One region of the Undibacterium sp. FT79W genome, then DNA from elsewhere that is predicted to be linked to it. Evidence: predicted binding sites of a transcription regulator. Region 1 holds the regulator's gene; the other holds the start of a gene.
What was found. The regulator HrcA, encoded in region 1, represses chaperone genes, less so after heat shock. The targets are predictions, from matches to a motif close to TTAGCACTCNNNNNNNNNGAGTGCTAA.

Region 1 (8,243 bases):
TTGGTCTGCCAGCTTGCCAGCACTGATAGCCGCAGCGCTTCTATGTAAGCCTCGTGATCATGATAATTTTTGACCAGACGCAGTTCAGGAATATTTCTGACCTGTTGATAATGGCTGAATACCGCGTCGAAATTCGATCCGGTCGTTGTCGCAGAATATTGTGGATAAGCCGACAAAATCAATAAGCGATCATAACCATCTGCTTTCAGCTTTTGCAGCACATCGGGTATCGACGGTGTGCCATAGCGCATCGCATAAGTGACGTGTACTTCATGACCACGTTCACCAAGATAGCCCTTCAATAATACGGCCTGTTTTTCCGTGTGTACTTTCAGCGGCGAGCCGTCATTCGTCCAGATAGACGCATATTTCTTCGCTGACTGACCGGAGCGGAAAGGCAGGATGATGCCATGCAGGATCAGCCACCAGATTGCACGGGGTACTTCGACGATACGTCTGTCCCATAAGAACTGTTTCAGATAGCGGCGCACTGCCGGTCTGGTCGGTGCATCCGGCGTACCGAGATTAATCAGTACGACCGCCGTTTTTCCGATTTTTCCGTGGGAGTAATCAGGTTCTTTCAGAAAGCGCATGGTATTTATTTTTTTAAGAAGCCAGTAATTCTCTGGCGTGTTTACGAGTGGTTGCGGTGATTTCTATGCCACCCAGCATGCGGGCGATTTCTTCGACGCGTTGCTTGTTATCAAGCACGTCGATATGAGAGATGGTTTTGCCGTTGTGATTTGTTTTGCTGACCTGAAAATGCTGATTCGCCTGACTCGCCACTTGCGGTAAATGGGTGACGCACAATACCTGACGGTCTTGCCCCAGTCGTTTCAGTAAGCGTCCGACTACTTCCGCAACACCGCCACCAATACCGCTGTCAACTTCATCGAAAATCAGGGTCGGCGTTGCCGTCGCACCAGACGTGATGACGGAAATGGCTAAAGAGATGCGTGCCAGCTCGCCACCGGACGCCACTTTGGCCAGCGGACGGGCTTGCACCCCGGCATGACCGGCGACTAGAAATTCAACCTGTTCGATACCGTATACAGCAGCCTCACAAGCATTCAGACTGACGGCAAAACTGCCACCGGCCATGCTTAATTCCTGCATTGCCGCCGTTACCGCAACACTCAGTGTTTTTGCGGTTTTTTCGCGCGCTTTGCTCAGTTGTTGCGCCGCTTGGAGATAATGCTGATACGCTTTTTCTTCCTGCAAGCGAAGCGCATCCATATCACTGGCATCGGACAACTGTTTTAATTGCTCAGATAAAGTTGCAAATTCCTGATGTAAATATTCAGGAGCGACGTGAAAGCGACGCGCAGTTGTATGTATGGTTTCGACGCGTTGTTCGACTTCACGTAAGCGTGCCGGATCGAGCTCGGTGCGATTCAGATAATCGTTCAGCGCGTAAGTCGTTTCCTGCAAATTGATGCAGGCAGATTCCAGCGCTTCAGTCACCGGTTTCAGCGCGGCATCGTAATCCAGCAGCTTGAGTAATTTTTGTTGTACTGCAGTCAGTTGCGATAGCACTGGATGTTCTGAATCCGAAATCAGGGTGGCCGCTTCTTGCGCGCCATCAAGCAGGCTTGCTGCATGTGCCAGACGGCTGTGTTCCTGACTGATGTTTTCCCATTCGCCTGCTTTGATTTGCAATTTGTCGAGTTCACCTACCTGCCATTCGAGGCGCTCGCGTTCTTGCAAAACATTCTTGGCGTTGGTTTCAAATTCTTCGCGTTGCCGGCTCAGATTGCGCCAGGCTTTGTAACGCGTTGCAACTTCTGCGGCGTTCTCTTGTAAGCCGCCTTGCATATCCAGCAGCGAGCGTTGTGCTTCAGCTTTGAGTAAAGACTGATGCGCGTGTTGCCCGTGGATATCGACCAGCAGGTCACCCAGTTCGCGTAATTGCGTCGCGGTGGCTGTGATGCCGTTGATCCAGGCCTTCGAGCGTCCCGCGTTATCGATCGTGCGGCGCAGAATCAACTGTTGCTCAGGATCGCTGAATTCATTTTCCAGCAGCCATTGCTGGACATTATCCGAGACCGAAAATTCGGCAGAGATATCTGCTTTCGCGGCAGATTCACGCACCATGCTCGCATCGCCACGCCCGCCGAGTGCCAGCGTCAGTGCATCGATCAGTATCGACTTACCTGCGCCGGTTTCACCCGTCAGGACACTGAAACCGGATGAAAATTCCAGTTCAAGAACATCAACAATGACAAAATCACGAATGGCAAGCGTGCGCAGCATAGGAGCAGGAGTAGTTAAAAATAAAAAAACGAAATAAAAAAACGAAATGAAAAAAGGAAAAAATTCAGACTGGATTAGCAAAGCTATTTTAGCAATAAGTAACCCTATAAGCAGCGTCTTGCATCCCCCGGTTCAGCGGAGAGCTGTTTGCCATTAATTCAGTGCGCCTTCCACGGTAGGGTATTCGTTCCAGTGCAGTTTTTCCCGCAGCGTATGGTAATAATTCCAGTCCTGAGGATGCAGGAAAGTCACCGTGTGGTTGGAACGTTTGACGACGATGCGATCCTGACGCAACAGGCTGGCAAAGGTTTGCATGTCAAAGTTGACGCTGATGTCGCGTCCGGCAACGATTTCGATCACGATTTCACTGCTTTCAGGCAGCACGATAGGGCGATTCGATAAAGCATGCGGGGCGATCGGCACCATAACAATACCGCTCAGGCTGGGGTGCAGCAGCGGCCCGCCTGCTGAGAGAGAATACGCAGTGGAGCCAGTCGGGGTGGACACAATCAACCCGTCCGAGCGCTGGTTATACATGAAATGAGAATCGACTTCGACACTGAGCTCGACCATGCCGGAACCGGTCCCGCGTGACACTACAATGTCGTTAAAGGCGAGACCACTGAAGATCTGATGTCCTTCACGGACAACGATAGCCTGCAGCAGGCTGCGCCGTTCAGAGACGTATTTGCCTTCCAGCATCTCAGCAATCACCGGAATCATACGATCGAGCGGGATATCTGTAATGAAACCGAGCCGCCCCTGATTAATGCCTATCAGCGGGATATGGTATTGCGCCAGTTGCCGGGCGATACCGAGCATCGTACCGTCGCCGCCGACCACAATCGCGGCATTTGCATGTTTTCCTATGTCCGCGACTGACATGGCCTGAAACCCCGGTAATTCTATGTATTGCGCCGTTTCAGCTTCGATCACAACCGTATTGCCTGCGCGGTCAAGAAAGCTGGCGAGTTCACTCATTGATTCTGCTATACCGGGAGCATTAAACTTACCAACAAGTGCAATCGTTTTTGAAGGGACAGTCATAAAAAAAGAGTGGTGACGTGATTCGTCAGATTAGACCATAATTAGCGTGGAAATGAATCAACTGACTGCTATTTATGACAATTAAAGCTGTATTACTGGATTTAGACGATACCTTGTGGCCGGTTGCTCCGGTGATTCAACATGCGGAAGCGAGCTTGTATCAGTGGATGCAGGAACATGTACCGGCCGTGGCAGCGAATTATTCCGTCGAATCAATGCGGCAACGGCGCAATAAGCTGGTACCAACCGATCCCCGTTTTCAATACGACCTGTGGGTCTTGCGACATACCTTGCTTAGCCAGATATTCGCAGAACATGATGTGCCTGTCGCAAAGGCTGATCAGGCCATGGCAGTATTTTCTGATGCCCGCAATCAGGTCAGTTTGTATGATGATGTCGTTCCAGCGCTAAAGGTATTGTCGCAGCGGGTTCTGTTGGGCTCGGTCTCAAATGGCTTTGCTGATCTGCGTGAAATTGGTCTTGCTTCACATTTCCGTACATCGATTGCGGCACGTGAGTTTGGTTGCGCCAAACCTGATCCGCGCATATTTCTCGCCGCCTGTGAAGCACTGGACGTAAAACCGCACGAAGCCTTATATGTCGGCGATGATTTATTGCTCGACGTGCAAGGCGCGCAACAGGCAGGCTTGCGCGGAGCGTGGATGAACCGGCATAGTCTGGAGATCAAGGATGAGCGCCATCAACATATTCAGCCTGATGCGGAATTTAAAAATTTACATGATTTGACAAAATGGTTATGAAGTTTTCTATGTTCATGTTTGCTTCAGTCGCATAAAATGAACAGATGCTACTAGACACTCGCGCTCAAACTCTTTTAAAAGCCCTCGTAGAACGCTACATTGCCGATGGTCAGCCTGTAGGTTCGCGTGCTCTCTCAAAAATTTCCGGCCTTGATCTGTCGCCGGCGACGATCCGTAATGTGATGGCTGATCTGGAGGAGATGGGCTTGGTTGCCAGCCCGCATACGTCGGCTGGCCGCGTTCCCACTCCCAAAGGCTATCGCGTATTTGTTGATAAATTACTGACGGTGCAGGAAATCAGCGAACTGGGGCTGGAATCCCGGCTGCAATCGGGTTTGTTATCTCAACCCCCGCAAAAAATCATCGCGAATGCCGCACAGATATTGTCTTCGTTGTCGCAATTTGCCGGTGTTGTTATGACGCCGAAAACCGAATCCATTTTTCAGCAGGTCGAATTCCTGCGTCTTTCGGAAAAACGCATTTTGCTGGTGGTTGTGGCACCGACCGGAGAAGTGCATAACCGCTTGCTCCTGACGGATATTGATTACACCCCAGCGCAGTTGTCGCAGGCAGCTAATTATCTGAATCAGAATTTCAGCGGACATGCTTTTGAAGATGCACGCCTCGGTATTAATAGCGAATTACGGCAGTTGCAAACAGATATGACTAGTCTGATGCAAGCCGCTGTCGAAGCGGGCAGTGATGCCTTGTCTGAGCAAAGTGATGAAATGGTTATTTCAGGAAAAACCAATTTGCTGAATGTGCAGGATTTATCGTCCAACATGACATCACTGCGTAAGCTGTTCGACATGTTCGAGCAAAAGAGCAGTCTGATGCAATTGCTGGATGTATCGTGTAAAGCGACGGGGGTGCAGATTTTTATCGGTGGGGAATCGCAGTTGTTGCCGATGGATGAGATGAGCGTTGTCACTGCGCCGTATGAGGTTAACGGTAAGATTGTCGGCACCCTGGGTGTGATCGGTCCGACGCGGATGGCGTATGAAAGAGTGATACCGATAGTCGATATTACGGCGAAATTACTTTCTAACGCCTTGAGTCAGTAAAAGAGACATGCGATGTTAAATAAAAATATTTCCATATTACTCATCGACGACAACGATATTACTCGCGAAGTGTTACGTGTCGTGTTGCGCAACGAGGGATACACGGTTGCAGGTGAGGCGACAGACGGTGGAACCGGGTTGGATATGGCGCTCAAACTACGGCCGGACGTGATTATGCTGGATGTGGTGATGCCCAAAGTCAGTGGTCTTGACGTGCTGCCAAAACTTAAAGATATGTTGCCTGATACCAGAATATTGCTGGTGACAGCGAGTCACGATAAGGACATTTTGTCGGAAGCGGTGAAATCAGGCATACATGGCATTATTCTGAAGCCATTTAATGCGCAGAAAATTATCGATACCGTTGCTGGTGTCGCTGCAAAAATAAAAAAATAACCCAACGCACCCACGCATCCTGTTGCAAGCGCTTCAATGCTCATTGGTATGAGCACGTTGATACTTAATTTTTGTGCTCGCAGTTCTCTTTCGTGCAACTACCGTAGATCGCGAGTGAATGTTCTGCGATTTTAAAGCCGCGCTCCAGAGCGATGGTATGCTGGCGCTGTTCAATTTCCGCATCAAAAAACTCTTCAACGCGACCGCAATCGAGGCAGACCAGATGATCATGGTGTGAGCCTTCGTTTAATTCAAAAATAGCTTTGCCAGTTTCAAAATGATTCCGGTGCAGCAGACCCGCCTGCTCAAATTGCGTCAGAACGCGGTAGACAGTTGCCAGACCGACATCCATATTTTCGTTCAAAAGTATTTTATAGACGTCTTCTGCAGTCAGATGGCGAACCTTACTACTTTGGAAAATTTCGAGGATTTTCAGGCGTGGCAAGGTTGCTTTAAGTCCGCTGGCTTTCAGATTTGGAGTGCTGTTTGTCATGTTTTCGGTCAAAAGAGGGCTATCTGCTTTATGATATCGGGTTTTAGGGCATGTTGCTCAATTACTGAGGGTACCTATGCGATTGTTGTTTTCAAAATCTGTTCAAGGTAAAGCCATCCGGCTTGCAGGCATGACATTATTACTGGGCGTATCTGCTTGCGCATCGAAACCGCCAGTGGCGGACAAAGCTGTGTCAGCAACGGCCGGTACGCAAATATACGCACCGACAGGGGTGAGTAAATTCCTGGGCTATATTTCCCCATATCGTATTACCGTTCAGCAAGGTAACTTCGTTTCTCAGGAAATGATGGCGCAGATCAAAGAAGGGATGACGCGTGAGCAAGTCCGTTTTGTGCTTGGCACCGCTTTGTTGACCGATATGTTCCACGAAGACCGCTGGGATTATCCTTTCCGCCTGACTAAGCCGAATGGCGAGCAGGTAGTCAGTCAGGTCACCATTCATTTTAAAAACAATACGGTTTCTAAATTCGAAGGCGGTAGTCTGCCAACGGAAAAAGAATATCTGGCAAGGATTACCGAGTCGGCGCTGGGCTTAGATAAAGTTGAGTCGCTGAATGATCTCGACGGCACGCCGAAGAAAAAAGATAAAAAATAAAGAAAGCTGGTATGACTGCATTAAAAGTAGCGGTGGCGGGCGCTTCCGGCCGCATGGGAAAGATGCTGATTGAAGCTATCAGCAACGCAGACGACATGGTGCTGGCCGGTGCGTTGGATGTTGCCGGTTCCCCGGCAATAGGTACCGACGCTGGCGTATTTCTGGGCAAACCTGCCGGTGTGTTGATTGAGTCTGATCTGGCTAAGGCATTGGCCAACGCAGAATTTCTGATTGACTTCACACGTCCTGAAGGGACGCTGAAGCATCTCGACTACTGTGCCACGCACGGCATCAAAATGATTATCGGCACGACAGGTTTTGATGATGCGGGCAAAGCGACAATCGCAGCAGCGGGCAAACAAACCGCGATTGTCTTTGCGCCGAACATGAGCGTTGGCGTTAATGTCACGCTCAAGTTACTGGAAATGGCAGCCAAGAGTTTCGCCGAAGGCTATGACATCGAAATCATTGAAGCACATCACAGGCATAAAGTTGATGCGCCTTCCGGTACTGCGCTCAAAATGGGTGAGGTGATTGCTGACGCGTTGGGACGCGATCTGAAAGAGGTTGGCGTCTTTGCTCGCGAAGGAGTGACGGGCGAACGTGATCCGTCTTCTATCGGTTTTGCGACGATACGTGGCGGTGACATTGTCGGCGATCACACGGTGTTGTTCGCCGGTATCGGTGAGCGCGTCGAAATTTCGCATAAATCCTCCAGTCGGGTCACTTACGCGCATGGCAGTTTGCGGGCGGCACGTTTCCTGAACGATAAGGCAACCGGTCTGTTCGATATGTACGACGTGCTCGGGCTGAATAACCACTAATTTATCCATCGCAATGAACGCTGCAATCGCGCATTACTGGGAACAGGCAGATCAGTTCGGGCATGCCATCGCCTATCTTTTACTGCTGATGTCCTTGTTGAGCTGGGCGCTGATTTTTGCCAAAGCCTGGTCTTTCTGGCGTGTGCGTCAAGCAGCGCCGTTCTTGCCGAAATTCTGGCTCGCGCCGACTATGGTCGATGCGCAGAGACTGTTACAACAACGCGACAAAGAGCAGGTGTATCTGTCGCTGGCGGAAGCGGCGATGTCGGCAATGGATGCGGGTCAGCGTGCATCAACATTGAGTGCTGACAGCAGTCTGAATGACGCGCTGACACGTGCTTTGCGCCAGCAGTTACAGGTGACTACAAGTCGTTTGGAAAATGGCTTGACGGTGCTGGCCTCCGTTGGTTCCACCGCGCCGTTTGTTGGCTTGCTTGGGACGGTATGGGGCATTTATCATGCGCTGACGACGATATCGTCCGCAGGTACGATACAGATAGATCAGCTTGCCGGGCCGGTCGGTGAAGCGCTCATCATGACTGCCTTTGGTCTGATCGTCGCCATTCCTTCTGTGCTTGCTTACAATGTTTTTAATCGTTTCAATCGTATGACATTCGCTGAGCTTGATGGCTTCGCGCACGATCTGCATGCGCATTGCAGTCGCGACGGCGATCAGCAACATTCTGAAAAACAGGTGTAAGCATGGCGTTTGGTTCGTTTAATGACAAAGCCGGACGATCACAGATGCACAGCATGGCCGATATCAATGTCACTCCTATGGTGGATGTG
Region 2 (8,243 bases), on a different contig from region 1:
GGCGAGCGCAATGATGTGACGGTGATTTCACAGGAATCCGGCGATCCGGCAGCGGTTGCGTTTGACGCCGTTGCGTCCGCGCGTGCACGTGGCACAGATGTGGTGATGGTCGATACCGCAGGGCGTTTGCCGACTCAATTGCATCTGATGGAAGAACTGAAAAAGATCAAACGTGTGATTGCCAAAGGAATGGAAGGCGCACCGCAGGAAGTGTTGCTGATCATTGATGGCAACACCGGACAAAACGCGCTGGCACAAGTCAGGGCGTTTGACGATGCATTGCAACTGACCGGTTTGATCATCACCAAATTAGATGGCACAGCAAAAGGCGGCGTTCTGGCTGCAATTGCGAAGACCCGCCCGATACCAGTCTATTTCATTGGCATCGGCGAGCAGATCGAGGATCTGCAACCATTCAACGCGCAGGAATTCGTCGACGCCTTGTTTAATTAAAATCACAGACAGTCAGTGCAACGATCATGATCGAATTCGATAACGTCACTAAACAATATTCGCGTGATGCCTACGCTTTGCGCGATATCTCTCTGACCATACAGGATGGAGAACTCATTTTTCTGGCGGGCCCCTCTGGTGCCGGAAAATCGACTTTATTAAAAATGATCGCAGGCATAGAAAAACCGACCAGCGGCCATGTCATCGTCAATGGTCAGGATGTCAGCAAACTCAAAACCGGTAGCCTGCCGTATTTACGCCGTAAGCTCGGACTAATTTTGCAGGATCAGAAATTACTGACCGACCGCAGCGTTCTCGACAACGTCATGCTGCCGCTGATTGTGACCGGCGCTACTTCGGGTGAAGCAGAATCGCGTGCCTGCGTCGCACTGGAAAAAGTCGGATTGCTGGATAAAGCCAATGCCTTGCCGCTGGAGCTTTCCGGTGGTGAACAGCAGCGTGTTGCGATTGCGCGCGCCATCGTGAATCGCCCCAAAATTATTCTGGCTGACGAACCTACCGCTTTTCTGGACAGAGACAATGCGAATAAAGTGCTGAGCGCATTGAAAGCATTCCAGAGCGCCGGCGTCACTTGCATCATATCCAGTCACGATGAGCAATTCCTGGATCAGGCCGACCGCGTGATCTATCTGAGCAATGGACAAATCTCGGATTCATGGACAACAGGCGCTGCCGCCTGACTTCCGCCTGCTATTACGCCTTCAAGGAAATCCCTATGACCATCTGGTTTCGTGAACATCTGTTTGCACTGAAAAGCGCATTCACCCACTTGCGCGCCGGTACCGGAAATTTCATCTTCAATGTGCTGGTGGTCGCCATCGCGCTAGCGCTGCCGATTGCCGGACTCACGCTGATTGAAAATATCCGCCCTATCTCTTCACAGTTATCGATAGAACCGGAAATCAGTATTTTTCTGACGACCGACACCGCGCGTGAAAATGCAACTGCATTGTCAGTACCAATCAAGCGTCTGCTGAAAGACAGCAATATCAGCGGCAAACTGAGCTTTACACCAAAAGAAAAAGCACTGGCGGCGATGCAGGATGCATCCAGCCTCGCAGAAGTGCTATCAACACTGGGCGGCAATCCCCTGCCGGATGCTTACGTGCTTTCGCTGTCGAATAATGATGCGGCAAAACTCGATAAACTGGTCGAACAACTGCAGGCCTTGCCCGATGTTGAGGTGGTGCAGGTTGACTCAGCCTGGGTTAAACGGCTGGCGGCACTTGTGCAGATATTGCAGATAGGTTTGCTGTTTCTGGCAACGACACTGGGCGTAGTCGTAATTGTGGTCGTGTTTAATGCGACCCGTCTGCAAGTCATTTCGCATCAGGCGGAGATTTCCGTTACCCGTTTGTTAGGTGCGACCAACAGCTTCATTCATCGCCCCTACTATTACACTGGCGCGCTGCTGGGTCTGCTGGCGGGAAGTCTGGCGCTGGCCGCCATTGCAGCCTCTCTGCAGCCATTGAATCAGGCCATTGCAGAATTTGCCAAACTGTATGCCTCCGAATTCCGGCTGGTACCGCTGGGCATATTACCCAGCCTGATGTTGCTGGGTGTCAGCATGTTACTGGGGTTGGCTGGGGCTTATCTGTCCGTCCGCCGTCAACTGGCGCGAACAAACTGATACATAATGATTTGCAACTTTCCCAAAAATCGCTGCTCTAACCGCCTGGTTAAAGCAGAGTAAGAAAGCTGATTCCAGAAATTTCTGCTGGGTTACCAGTGGCGACCACTGGCAACAATACTCGACGAGGGTCTGGAATACCCGCTTTTACCTCTGACCTCATCTTGATGAAATCATCATTTTCACGAGAATTAGCACTCTTCTCAAGAGAGTGCTAATATTAGGAAATAGTACGTTTGTTCAGAGTTATTTTTTTGCTCGGACTGCAGTAATTGAGAGGAACAACACAATGACTTCAAGACAACTTATTCCAGCATCAGACAGCACAGCGCTGGCGCTCGGCTTTACAGGTACGTTGGGCAATATTGACGCTTATATTTCTGCGGTCAATCGCCTGCCTATGCTGACGCATGAAGAAGAAATCGATCTGGCGACCCGCCTGCGTGACAATAATGACCTGTCCGCTGCGCAACAGATGGTGATGTCGCATCTGCGTCTGGTTGTATCCATTGCCCGTGGCTACCTCGGCTATGGCTTGCCACACGCCGATCTGATCCAGGAAGGCAATATCGGCCTGATGAAGGCGGTTAAACGCTTTGACCCTGATCAGGGCGTACGTCTGGTGTCATACGCGATGCACTGGATTAAAGCCGAAATGCACGAGTACATTCTGAAAAACTGGCGTTTAGTCAAAGTCGCGACGACCAAAGCGCAACGCAAACTGTTTTTCAATCTGCGCAGCCACAAAGAAGGTCTGGAAACCATGTCGCCTAAGCAAATTGATGCGCTGGCGAAGACCCTCGATGTGAAACGCGAAGAAGTCATCGAAATGGAAATGCGTCTGTCTGGTCGCGATATCGCGCTGGATGCACCGACCGATGATGATGACGATAAATTCGCACCTATCGCTTATCTGAAAACAGAATCAGAAGAGCCTACGCAGGTACTGGAATCACGCCAATACGATCGTTTGCAAAGCGAAGGGCTGGAATCAGCGTTGTCAAAACTGGATGCGCGTTCACGTCACATTATCGAATCGCGCTGGTTGAAAAATGACGATGGCTCTGGTGCGACGCTGCACGAACTGGCAGATGAATACGGTGTTTCCGCCGAACGCATCCGTCAGATTGAAAGTGCGGCGCTGAAAAAAATGAAAGGTGCGTTGGTCAGCTTTTCCTGATCACAACGCACATGAAAAAAGGCACTCCGCAGAGTGCCTTTTTTTTATTGTTTATTCCCTGAAAACCGATAAATAGGGGGAGTATCTGTGATTTTGCACCTGATCTCCTTGAAAACAATGGGCGTTTAAATATACTCCCCCCAGTATATTTAAGGCTCAGCAGGCCGTTTTATATGCCCGCGCCAGCCTGTTCAGCAAAATTACTTCAGTAACAGCTTTAAATCGTGAACGATAGGTTCTGCACCTTGTCCATGGCGCAGGAATAAACGGATGCGGCCTTCAGTGTCAAAGACATAGCTGCCCGCAGTGTGATCCATGGTGTAACTGGTCGGCGTTTTTCCGTCCACTTTCTGGTAATACACTTTGAAGTCTTTTGCGACTTTTGCCGTCGCGGCGGCATCGCCGTACAAACCGAGGAAACGCGGATCAAAGTTCGGCACATACGCCGCCATCAATGCCTGCGTATCGCGTTCTGGGTCTATCGTGACGAACAAGACCTGCACCTTATCTGCCTCCGCCCCCATTTTCTGCATCACGTTCGCCATTTCCACCATCGTGGTCGGGCAGACATCAGGACATTGGGTGTAACCGAAGAACATGACCACCAGCTTGCCGCGAAAATCTTTGAGTGTACGGGCTTTGCCATTGTGATCGGTGAGAGCAAAATCCTGCGCATAATCGAGCCCGGTGAGGTCGGTATTATTGAATTTTTCTCCGGGTTTACCGCAAGCCGCCAGCCCAGCGATCAGAGCGCAAGCGAATAATTTTTTGAGTAAGTTCATAGTCGTATGTAGTGATCAACCAGCAGCGCGGCAAACAGCAGCGACAGATAAATGATCGAATAAGCGAATGTTTTACGGGCGAGAATATCGTTGTAATTGCGATAAATCCGCCATGCGTACCAGAGGAAAATTGCCCCGAGAATAACGGCACTGACAAGATAAATCAGGCCGCTCATCTGCACGGCATACGGCAACATCGTCGTCGCAAACAAGGCGATGGTATATAGCCAGATATGAAAACGGGTAAATTCGGGGCCATGCGTAATCGGCAGCATAGGCAGGCCTGAGCGCGCATAATCATCGCGCCGGTACATCGCCAGCGCCCAGAAATGCGGCGGCGTCCAGACAAAAATGATCATGACCAGCAACCACGCTTGCATAGGAACATCGTTTGCTACCGCGGCCCAGCCAAGTGCCGGTGGCATCGCGCCAGACAAACCGCCAATCACAATATTCTGCGGCGTCGCTGGCTTCAGAATAATGGTGTACACCACGGCATAACCGACAAAAGTCGTAAACGTGAGCCACATCGTCAGCGGATTCACCAGCGTATACAGCACCCACATACCAGCGCCACCGATCACGCCTGAAAACAATAAGGTATGGGAGGCACTGATTTCACCGGCGGCTGTGGCGCGCCTTGCAGTACGTGCCATACGCGAATCGATCTCGCGCTCGACCAGGCAATTCACCGCAAAAGCGGCGCCCGCCAAGAGCCAGATGCCTATGGTTGCGGCGACCACGACACGCCAGTCGGGTAAATCGGGCGTGGCCAGAAACATGCCGATGACGGCACAAAACACCGCCAGTTGCGTTACGCGCGGTTTGGTCAGCGCCCAGTATTGAGCAAAACGGTTGGAGGTCAGGCTTATTGTCGTCATATCTGTCAGTGTGTGGCAATCAGTTTCGTCTGCCTGACCCGGTAGTTTAACATGGTCAGCAGCAGCACTAAGGTGGCCGCCCCACCGTTATGTAATACCGCCAGCAACAAGGGCCAGGAAAAAAAGACAGTCGAAACCCCGATCAGGAATTGCGCTGCAATCGCCAGCATGAGTTGACGACCCAGACGTTCGAATCCGGGTAAGTGCATGGCGCGCCACGCAACCACGGCAACCACAACCGCGACCAGTAGGGCGAAATTGCGGTGTACCCAATGAATAGCGACCAAGGCCGTAAATGGTAAATAATCGCCGCTCGCAGTCTGCCCCAGTTGCCGCCACAAACTGAATCCGTGTTCAAAATCCATCGTCGGTATCACTGTGCCATTACACAAGGGATAATCGTGGCAAGCCAATGCTGCGTAGTTGGTACTAACCCAGCCACCCAATGCAATTTGTATGAAGAGCAAAACTAAGGCAAGCATCGCAGGCCAACGCAAGCCGGATACCTGAGCCGTCTGAATGACATGCGCTTGACTATGCTGCTCGAGCGACGCCGATAGTAGCGCCAGCAAGCCCATCCCCAGTAGCAGATGCGTAGTCACGATCACGGGTTGCAATTTGAGTGTGACCGTCCACGCGCCGAAAGCGCCCTGCAGACAAACAAATGCCAACAAAAAGCTGGCCAACCATGGCGAGATGCCTGTGGCATGGCGGCGTCGCCACGCAAGAACGACCTGAGCGATGATCAGTACGCCGACACTCATCGCCAGATAACGATGGATCATTTCTATCCAGGCTTTTTGCAAGGTCACAGGACCATGCGGCATTGCTGCCTCTGCGGCACGGATATCGGCGTGTGATTGCAAAGGATTCGCCTGACCGTAGCAACCGGGCCAGTCAGGGCAGCCGAGGCCGGAATCCGTCAGCCGGGTAAAGGCACCGAACATGATCAGTTCAAACGTGAGTGCCACGGTAACCGCAATCAGCTTGCGGTGTTTGTCGGTGTCCCGCGACCAAAGTACAACAGACAAGGGCAAAACGGCGACACACAAAGCTATCAGAGCGAGTTGTAAAAACATGCATCACCCTATCGCGGACGCACGCAACAGCTTGCTGATATCTTTTTTGATCTTATTCGGATCGGCATTTTTCGGGAAACGCATCATCAGATTCCCCAATGGGTCAATCATATAAATGTGCTCGCTGATCTGGCTTCCATCTTCTGTCGGCAACCATTTTCTGAGCACGTCCGCATCAGCTTTCAGCACATGCATACCATCGTATTCACGCAGTAACAAGGTATCGACAGGCTGTTCGTCAATGACTGCCCAGACCCGTTCGATTCTGTCCATTTCCTTGCCCTGCGCAAGCCTCAGTTGGCGCAAGTCATACAGCTTTTTCTGACATGCGGAATCGCAAGAACCGCTGCTGATTGTCAGCATGATCCATTTACCACGATACGCCATCAAGCCATTCTGTTTGTCCGCATTGTTTGTATCGTTGGCATCGCCCGCGCCCAGCAAGCGCGCATGCAGCTCGGGCATAGGATACAGGCGCGGATCGAGTATCGTGCCGTAATTGGTTCGGCCTTCCGGCTTGATCACGTAATAAGCGAGATAAGACGCTATCATCGGTGCGGCACAGACAGCCAGCACGATGAATAATTTCCAGCGTCCTTTAATTTTTTGATTCTGCGTTTTTTCCACGACGTATTCCTGTCACTACAAAAAAAATCCCTGCCATCAATGACAAGGCATACCACTGAAATGCATATCCTTTGTGCTTATCGATCCCCAGCGAAGGCGCTGGCCAATCGCGTTGCAGATGGTCTTCAGTTGACGACGTCTGCTCGACGATCAAAGGGTAAAATGCTAACCCGGTTTCCGCCGCGAGGCTGGTGATCTCCAGATTTTGCAAAATCGCACCGGGCTTATACGGCTCAGGCTGTCCCAATTGCATGACGCGATCAAGATGCTCTTTGACAATGCCTTGAATTTCTATCGTACCTGAAGGTGTGAACAAGCGCGGCAACACTGTTCTGTCCTGCGGGTTTCGGGCTTGCCAACCACGTGCAACCAGAATATGGCGGCGACTACTCTCAAGCTTAAATGGCATCAATACATACAGTCCCGCCCGGCCTTGCATGGGGCGATTATCCAGATACATAGGCCAGGTATCGAGAAACTGCCCGCGCAACGTCACCTTACTGAAAGGCTGTAATTGTTCCTCCGGTGTGTCGCTGCGCCATTGCGTGGCAGGGCTGTGCATACGTTCCGCCATCTTTGCGGCAATCGCTTCTTTTTCCGCAGCACGCCGGCTTTGCCACATGCCCAGATTCAGCCCCACGACAACGACAGCAATGGTCGCGAGGAAAGGTAATAGTCTGAAACGGAAAGAAATAGGCATGAAAAGCATTACAATAAGAGATCGGCCAACCCAGCATAACGCTTAGTCAAAGAGTCAGTATGAAAATTCTCGTCGCCATTGCTTTTTTCCTCATCATCTTCAGCATGGGATCGGCATTAGTTTATCTGATGAAGGACAAAGGGCGCAGTAACCGCACTGTCAAAGCACTCGCTTTCCGTGTCGGCTTTTCCATCAGCTTGTTTATCCTGATATTACTGGCCAATCATTTCGGGCTGATTCAGCCTACCGGCATCAGATAAGTCACCAACATCTTTAGCGATAATAAAAAGCCGCAACACATGTGCGGCTTTTTTATTTGAAAACGAATCAGCTCAGTCTGTTATGCGGATCAAAGCCAGTAGACAACGACATACAAGCCCAGCCAGACCACGTCAACAAAGTGCCAGTACCACGCTGCGCCTTCAAAAGCGAAATGCTGTTCTGGTGTGAAATGCCCCTTCAGAACACGGTACAGCACCACCGACAACATGATCGCTCCCATCGTCACATGGAAACCGTGGAAGCCGGTCAGCATAAAGAAAGTCGAACCATAAATGCCGGAGGTCAGTTTCAGGTTCAGTTCGCTGTAAGCATGCATGTATTCATAGACCTGAAAGCCCATGAACACTGCGCCCAGCAAAACGGTGGCTGCCAGCCAGAAAGCCGTGGTGCCACGGTGACCTGCACGCAAGGCATGATGCGAGATCGTCAGTGTCACACCGGATGTCAGCAGCAATGCGGTATTAATCGTCGGGATAGGAAATGGTCCCATCGTTTTAAACGCTTCAACCGTGCCGGCAGGGCCAGCATTACCCCACTGCGCTGAAAAATCCGGCCATAATACTTTGTGATCCAGATCGGCCAGCCAAGGCATGGAAATACTGCGGGCA

Region 2: the regulator HrcA is predicted to act here: its motif matches at 2,296-2,322, upstream of rpoH (RNA polymerase sigma factor RpoH).

The regions. Positions count from the first base shown of each region.
Region 1 covers NZ_JACOGB010000001.1:139,789-148,031, forward strand. Annotated here, with positions in the region: gene hemH (ferrochelatase) at 1-593, opposite strand, end outside; gene recN (DNA repair protein RecN) at 607-2,253, opposite strand; gene H8K38_RS00605 (NAD kinase) at 2,407-3,300, opposite strand; gene H8K38_RS00610 (HAD family hydrolase) at 3,375-4,061, shown strand; gene hrcA (heat-inducible transcriptional repressor HrcA) at 4,106-5,125, shown strand; gene H8K38_RS00620 (response regulator) at 5,138-5,521, shown strand; gene fur (ferric iron uptake transcriptional regulator) at 5,586-6,014, opposite strand; gene H8K38_RS00630 (outer membrane protein assembly factor BamE) at 6,145-6,630, shown strand; gene dapB (4-hydroxy-tetrahydrodipicolinate reductase) at 6,642-7,454, shown strand; gene H8K38_RS00640 (MotA/TolQ/ExbB proton channel family protein) at 7,468-8,154, shown strand; gene H8K38_RS00645 (biopolymer transporter ExbD) at 8,157-8,243, shown strand, end outside.
Region 2 covers NZ_JACOGB010000004.1:281,332-289,574, reverse strand. Annotated here, with positions in the region: gene ftsY (signal recognition particle-docking protein FtsY) at 1-453, shown strand, start outside; gene H8K38_RS08945 (cell division ATP-binding protein FtsE) at 480-1,154, shown strand; gene H8K38_RS08940 (ABC transporter permease) at 1,190-2,104, shown strand; gene rpoH (RNA polymerase sigma factor RpoH) at 2,394-3,284, shown strand; gene H8K38_RS08930 (SCO family protein) at 3,485-4,066, opposite strand; gene cyoE (heme o synthase) at 4,063-4,947, opposite strand; gene H8K38_RS08920 (heme A synthase) at 4,953-6,026, opposite strand; gene H8K38_RS08915 (cytochrome C oxidase subunit I) at 6,030-6,578, opposite strand; gene H8K38_RS08910 (SURF1 family protein) at 6,625-7,353, opposite strand; gene H8K38_RS08905 (twin transmembrane helix small protein) at 7,413-7,613, shown strand; gene H8K38_RS08900 (cytochrome c oxidase subunit 3) at 7,703-8,243, opposite strand, start outside.